One region of the Paenibacillus nuruki genome, then DNA from elsewhere that is predicted to be linked to it. Evidence: a T-box and tRNA genes for the amino acid it is inferred to sense, from the RefSeq annotation. Region 1 holds a T-box; the other holds one or more tRNA genes.
What was found. The T-box of region 1 lies ahead of pheS (phenylalanine--tRNA ligase subunit alpha). A T-box ahead of a tRNA ligase gene usually reads a tRNA of that ligase, here a tRNA-Phe.

Region 1 (3,388 bases):
CAAGAGCGACTGGAACTTTTTGTCCAGCATCGATATTTTTAGCACCACATACGATCTGTAAGTCTTCACCTTGTCCGGCATCAATTACACAGACGTTTAATTTGTCTGCATCTGGATGCTTTTCTTTACTTTTCACATAACCAACAACAACGTTTGTAATCCCTTGATTACGGTATTCAACGCTATCGATTTCGATTCCAGAACGTGTAATGCGCTCTGCTAGTTCTTCTGGAGTGACTTGATCCAAAGAAACATATTGAGACAGCCATTGTGTAGATACTTTCACTGCTATTCACTCCTTTATATTAGATACGTGAGAATTGTTTGAGGAAACGCATATCGTTACTGTAGAAATGACGAATATCGTCAATGCCGTATTTTAGAATAGCTATCCGTTCTACGCCGATACCAAATGCAAATCCACTATATACTTCAGGGTCAAAACCGCCCATTTCTAACACTTTAGGATGAACCATACCGCAACCTAACACTTCGATCCAGATGCGTTCACCATTCTTTTTCACAAAGGTAACATCAACTTCTACGCTAGGCTCTGTGAAAGGGAAAAAGCTAGGACGCAAACGAATTTCAGTAGACTCTCCGAACATTTCACGAGCAAATTGAAGTAATGTTCCTTTAAGATCACTCATACGAATCCCTTTATCAATCACCAATCCTTCGATTTGGAAAAATTGGAAAGAGTGAGTCGCATCGTCATCATCACGACGATATACAGCACCCGGGCAAATCACTTTCAAAGGTGCTTTTCCTTTAGCCGCTTCCATCGCACGAATCTGCACAGGAGAAGTATGGGTACGCATCAACAATTCATCGGTCAGATAGAAAGAATCTTGCATATCACGAGCAGGGTGATTTTTCGGCAAATTCAATGCTTCAAAGTTATAATAATCACTTTCTGCTTGAGGACCTTCAGCTACGCTGTATCCCATGCCCAGGAAAATATCTTCCATTTGTTCGATTACTTTGTTGATCGGATGGATACCGCCTTGTGGCAATCCACGACCAGGCAATGTTACATCGATTTTTTCAGCAGCAAGACGTTCGTTCGTCTCTGCACGTACAAATTCTTCTTGTTTGCGATTGATCACTTCTTCGATCGCTTCACGCACTTCATTAGCAACTTGACCCACAACAGGACGTTCTTCAGCACTAAGCTTACCCATACCACGTAAAACTTCGGTTAAAGCTCCTTTTTTACCAGAGTATTTAACACGTAGATCTGCTAGTTCTTTCGGTGTGGCTACTTTTTCTAATACTTCCAGTGCTTCGGATTTCAAAGCAAGCAAATGTTCTTGCATTTGGACGATTTCGCTCATCGTTGTTAAGCCCCTTTCTTCCTATCACGCAGTGTGTAAACCTTATTAAAACAACAAAAAAAGGCCTTCTCTCCCCTTAAGGGACGAAAAGACCGTGGTACCACCCTTGTTAGAAATTTATAATCTGTATCTCAATATAGAGTCTCCTCTAAATCAATCACATGTAGATTATAAGCTTCTCGCTCGAAACGACGATAACGGATCGTTACACCGGCTATTCCTAATCTATAGATCAGCTTAATCATACAGCTCACTTATATTTCAGAACGCTGCTCCAGAGTGAACTTCAACAGTCTGCTTCTGTAAAAATGCTCTCAATCTAATGGCATTTTCTCCCTGTACGACAGTACTGTTTACTCTTCTCTTTCGTTGCAGATGTCATAGTGAAAATAGATACTCACTATTTTACAAATAACCAGCCTTCCCGTCAACGATTGTTATGCAAAAAGAACTTTCTATTTATTTAAGACTGAGACGAATAGGACGCTAACTCTTTGCGCAACGATTGAATTTCTTGCCAGACTGGATCATTACCGTTCTGTTCCAAGTTGAGATTCTCAATCGATTGTGTAGCATTAGGCAAATGATCGCTTGATCGAGATATAGAAGGATTCGTCTTTTTCTGATCGGCAAGTCCAGATAATAACTGAGATAGACGCAATTCAAGCATCATACGCTGTTGATTCGCTTCTACCCCACCTGCTTGCACTTCTTGTTGCTGATGTGCCTGAGCAGCTTCATACTCTTCTACAGTGCCTTCAAACCATTGATATGGACGATCACGTTCCAGCTTCAACAGACGAATCGCTAATCGCCGAACTAACATCCGGTCATGAGAAACCATAATAATCGTTCCTGTATACTGTTCTAACGCAGACTCGATCACTTCTTGGGCAGCGATATCGAGATAGTTGGTCGGCTCGTCTAGAATTAATACATTAGCACCACCAAAATATAAACGGATTAATGCCACTCTGCACTGTTCTCCCATACTTAAATGACCAATCTGCTTGTACACATCTTCTCCACGGAATAAAAAGCAACCCAGAATCGTCTGTGCTTCTGTTCGTGTCATCGCTGGTAATACCAATAGACTATCCAGTAATGTCATTTCTAAAGGTAACCCTTCCAGTTCCTGAGAAAAATAACCTATATTTAATGCTGGATGATGCCACAGCTCACCGCTAGAAGGTTGTAATTGTCCGAGGAGTAGCTTGATCAATGTTGTTTTGCCCGAGCCGTTCGGCCCTGTAATCGCTATCCGATCGCCACGTTGTACATTCATATCCAGATGTTGAATTAAAGCGTGTTTGCTATAATCACTATGCTGATCTTCTTGATCTGAATGGTTTGAATAACCAAAGCTTACATCATCCAACCGAATCAACGTATGCCCTTTAAACTCACTAGCTTCTAGTTCAAAATTCATTTTGTCCGTAGCACGCGGTTTTTGCACACTTTCGGTATCTAACCGTTCCAGTGCTTTTTCTTTGGCGTGATAACGTGAAATATTTTTATTCGCTTTGTCTCTATAATAGCTTTTAGCCATTTTTACTTCACTTTGCTTCCCTGCTGCATGATGAGCCTGTTCAAACCACTGTTGATAATTGCGAATCGATTCTTGTAATGCTTTGCGCTGTTGTTCTTGCTTTTTGTATAGTGATTCCTGCGCTCGTAACTCACGCTGTTTGTGTTCACGGTAATCACGGTATCCACCTTTATATTTGGTCATTCCTGTAGAAGTTAATTCACAGACAGACGTTGCCATCCGATCTACAAATTCTCGATCATGGGATACAAATAACAGTGTACCTGTATACTGATGTAATCTCTTTTCTAACCATTCCATCGTTTCGGTATCCAGATGATTGGTCGGTTCATCCAAGATCAATAACTGGGTATCCCGTGTTAACACAGAGGCTAGACGTACTCTGGTCTTCTGACCGCCGCTTAACTGAGTATAAGGTACATTCCATAGCTCTGAAGCAATGCCGATCACTGTCAATTGCTTTTCAACTTCAATCTCCCATAGGAATCCGTTGTTTTTTTCA
Region 2 (3,388 bases), 2.4 Mb from region 1:
CCAAGGGTTGGGCTGTTCGCCCATTAAAGCGGTACGCGAGCTGGGTTCAGAACGTCGTGAGACAGTTCGGTCCCTATCTGTCGTGGGCGTAGGAAATTTGAGAGGAGCTGTCCTTAGTACGAGAGGACCGGGATGGACGCACCGCTGGTGTACCAGTTGTTCCGCCAGGAGCATCGCTGGGTAGCTACGTGCGGAAGGGATAAGCGCTGAAAGCATCTAAGCGTGAAGCCCCCCTCAAGATGAGATTTCCCAGTATGTAAGACCCCTTGTAGACGACGAGGTTGATAGGTTGGGGGTGGAAGTGCCGTAAGGCATGGAGCTGACCAATACTAATCGGTCGAGGGCTTATCCAAATCTACAAACGCGGTGTTTCAGTTTTCGGATTCAGTTTTCAGGGAGCAACACAGCCTGACTGTTTGGTAATGATGGCGGAGGGGTTCCACACGTACCCATCCCGAACACGACCGTTAAGCCCTCCAGCGCCGATGGTACTTGGACCGCAGGGTCCTGGGAGAGTAGGACGTTGCCAAGCAGAGCAGTACAGATTGACCGTTTCAAGGAGCAATCCGAGGAGACGGTGACTATTCCCTGATAGCTCAGTTGGTAGAGCACTCGACTGTTAATCGAGTTGTCACAGGTTCGAGTCCTGTTCGGGGAGCCATATGGAGAGGTGTCCGAGCTGGCCGAAGGAGCACGATTGGAAATCGTGTAGGCGTCACAAGCGTCTCGAGGGTTCGAATCCCTCTCTCTCCGCCACAATGTACGGCCCGTTGGTCAAGTGGTTAAGACACCTCCCTTTCACGGAGGTAACAGGGGTTCGAGTCCCCTACGGGTCATATCTTTTCTATCATTATATTGTTAAGTTTAGTAACATTGCTTATAAAAAAGACTTGACAAAAGTAATCAGAAAATGATATAATATGTTTTGTGTCACAATGGAGGTTTAGCTCAGCTGGGAGAGCATCTGCCTTACAAGCAGAGGGTCGGCGGTTCGATCCCGTCAACCTCCACCATAGAATTTTATAGTAAGAACAATGACGCGGGGTGGAGCAGTCCGGTAGCTCGTCGGGCTCATAACCCGAAGGTCACAGGTTCAAATCCTGTCCCCGCAATTAATCTGGAACCGTGGTGTAGGGGTTAACATGCCTGCCTGTCACGCAGGAGATCGCGGGTTCAAATCCCGTCGGTTCCGCCATTAATTGCTTAATAACTAGTATCAACTCACTACATTAATAGATGGTTCTCATCATGATTGAGTAGAAGAGTCGACACACAGCAATACATTAGACTACGGCTCGGTAGCTCAGTCGGTAGAGCAGAGGACTGAAAATCCTCGTGTCGGCGGTTCGATTCCGTCCCGAGCCACCATTTAGATTAATGTATAACACTTGCCGGTGTAGCTCAGTTGGTAGAGCAACTGACTTGTAATCAGTAGGTCGGGGGTTCAAATCCTCTCGCCGGCACCATCTTTTTTTTATTTAATGTGGAGGCTTAGCGAAGTGGCCAAACGCAGCAGACTGTAAATCTGTTCTCTCCGAGTTCGGTGGTTCGAATCCATCAGCCTCCACCAGTTTTGAAGGGGCATAGTTTAAAGGTAGAACAACGGTCTCCAAAACCGTTAGTGTGGGTTCAATTCCTGCTGCCCCTGCCAATATAACATTAATGATTCATTTTATAGCATGGCGATCGTGGCGAAGGGGTTAACGCACCGGACTGTGACTCCGGCATTCGTGGGTTCAAGTCCCATCGGTCGCCCTTTTTATTGGGGATTAGCCAAGCGGTAAGGCAACGGACTTTGACTCCGTCATGCATAGGTTCAAATCCTATATCCCCAGCCATTATTTACTTCTACTTCAATCAAGTGTAAGCGGACGTGGCTCAGCGGTAGAGCATCGCCTTGCCAAGGCGAGGGTCGTGGGTTCGATTCCCATCGTCCGCTCCATCTTTTATAATATAATATGGCGCCATAGCCAAGTGGTAAGGCACAGCTCTGCAAAAGCTCTATCCCCAGTTCGAATCTGGGTGGCGCCTCCAGTTATTTTTTAAAATTCTTGCGCCCTTAGCTCAGCTGGATAGAGCGTTTGACTACGAATCAAAAGGCCAGGAGTTCGAATCTCTTAGGGCGCGCCATTTTAGCTCTTATGTTCTAAATGGAAGCAACAACAAAATAGTATCATTTTTAATTAGCCGGTGTGGCGGAATTGGCAGACGCGCGCGACTCAAAATCGTGAGGGAAACCGTGGGGGTTCGAGTCCCTTCACCGGCATACACAAAGAAAAGCACTAGATCATTTGATCTGGTGCTTTTTTTATTGTCTTTTAAAATAGATCCTCACAATTAGTATGAAGTATGTGCTTAATTCCTATTACATTGATTTATTTGTAGGTTAATTCGATAATGCACAAGTAGTCCCCGTCTAAGGTCTAGGATAAAAAACCACCTGTAGTCCATTTTGCAGAATCGATTTCTACTTTACAATGTGTATATAAGGCAAACACAACATTTGCTACAGCCAGATATGAAAGTAACACGTTAGATGCTTTGCAGTCTTGAGGTATTGAACATCTCGTCACGTATTAACATCTAAGAATATGAATATTAAAAATGCTGAATACAAATATCTAAGTAAAGGAGGTGGAGCATTTGCGCATGAATCGTAAAAGTATAGCTGCTTTTGCATTGATTATCATTGGTGTATTAATGGTTTTCGGCAAATTTGTACCGGTGTTACATAGTCTGCTCGGTTATCTCATTGGACTATTAATCCCAATCGCATTACTTGTACTTGGTTATTATGCATTACAAAGTGGACGTCGATTTTTGGGGATTACATTATCGGTTATAGGTGCTTGTATTCTATTTGCTAAGTTATCTTGGATTATTGGCCCTGTAGTTGGAATCGCGTTGGTATGGTGGGGTTATTCGATGTTGAAGAATCGTCATCATCAGCAACGACAAGATCGAATGTTCTAAATATAGATACATTCTTTATTTAAATCATCGAATCTTGTTGGTGTAGAGGTTGTGAATGGGTAACATTCTAATAAAGCAGTTGGAATGTTACGATATAAATATAGTAAGACGTTATTATAAAGTAGTGTGGTTCATTACAAGTATAGTCATCTATTACACTACAAAATAATAGGATATCGTTGATCTTCGATTTCATCTGTTATTCATACTTTTTCGATAGAATGAAAGTAAGATATACGTAGATATCAAAAAAGATCACTTGTGATCAAGCAAGGGAGGGAGCAATTATTCATGAACGTTTTTAAACGTGTACGTGATATTACAGTGGCTACTTTAAATGAAAGATTAGAACAGAGTCAAGACCCTGTGAGAATGATTGACCAATTTCTTTTAGAGACACGGCGTGCTATTACAG

Region 2: it encodes a tRNA-Phe, which carries the amino acid that the T-box ahead of pheS (phenylalanine--tRNA ligase subunit alpha) is inferred to sense. The anticodon was not compared.

The regions. Positions count from the first base shown of each region.
Region 1 is NZ_OY725677.1:2,819,117-2,822,504, forward strand. It holds gene pheT (phenylalanine--tRNA ligase subunit beta) at 1-286, opposite strand, end outside; gene pheS (phenylalanine--tRNA ligase subunit alpha) at 306-1,319, opposite strand; T-box leader at 1,414-1,716, opposite strand; gene abc-f (ribosomal protection-like ABC-F family protein) at 1,801-3,388, opposite strand, start outside.
Region 2 is NZ_OY725677.1:151,451-154,838, forward strand. It holds rRNA gene RCP16_RS00740 (23S ribosomal RNA) at 1-353, shown strand, start outside; rRNA gene rrf (5S ribosomal RNA) at 416-532, shown strand; tRNA gene RCP16_RS00750 (tRNA-Asn) at 586-661, shown strand; tRNA gene RCP16_RS00755 (tRNA-Ser) at 665-756, shown strand; tRNA gene RCP16_RS00760 (tRNA-Glu) at 765-836, shown strand; tRNA gene RCP16_RS00765 (tRNA-Val) at 938-1,013, shown strand; tRNA gene RCP16_RS00770 (tRNA-Met) at 1,039-1,112, shown strand; tRNA gene RCP16_RS00775 (tRNA-Asp) at 1,120-1,195, shown strand; tRNA gene RCP16_RS00780 (tRNA-Phe) at 1,293-1,368, shown strand; tRNA gene RCP16_RS00785 (tRNA-Thr) at 1,391-1,466, shown strand; tRNA gene RCP16_RS00790 (tRNA-Tyr) at 1,486-1,570, shown strand; tRNA gene RCP16_RS00795 (tRNA-Trp) at 1,578-1,651, shown strand; tRNA gene RCP16_RS00800 (tRNA-His) at 1,683-1,755, shown strand; tRNA gene RCP16_RS00805 (tRNA-Gln) at 1,764-1,838, shown strand; tRNA gene RCP16_RS00810 (tRNA-Gly) at 1,868-1,942, shown strand; tRNA gene RCP16_RS00815 (tRNA-Cys) at 1,961-2,034, shown strand; tRNA gene RCP16_RS00820 (tRNA-Arg) at 2,054-2,130, shown strand; tRNA gene RCP16_RS00825 (tRNA-Leu) at 2,187-2,266, shown strand; gene RCP16_RS00830 (hypothetical protein) at 2,650-2,973, shown strand; gene RCP16_RS00835 (PspA/IM30 family protein) at 3,265-3,388, shown strand, end outside.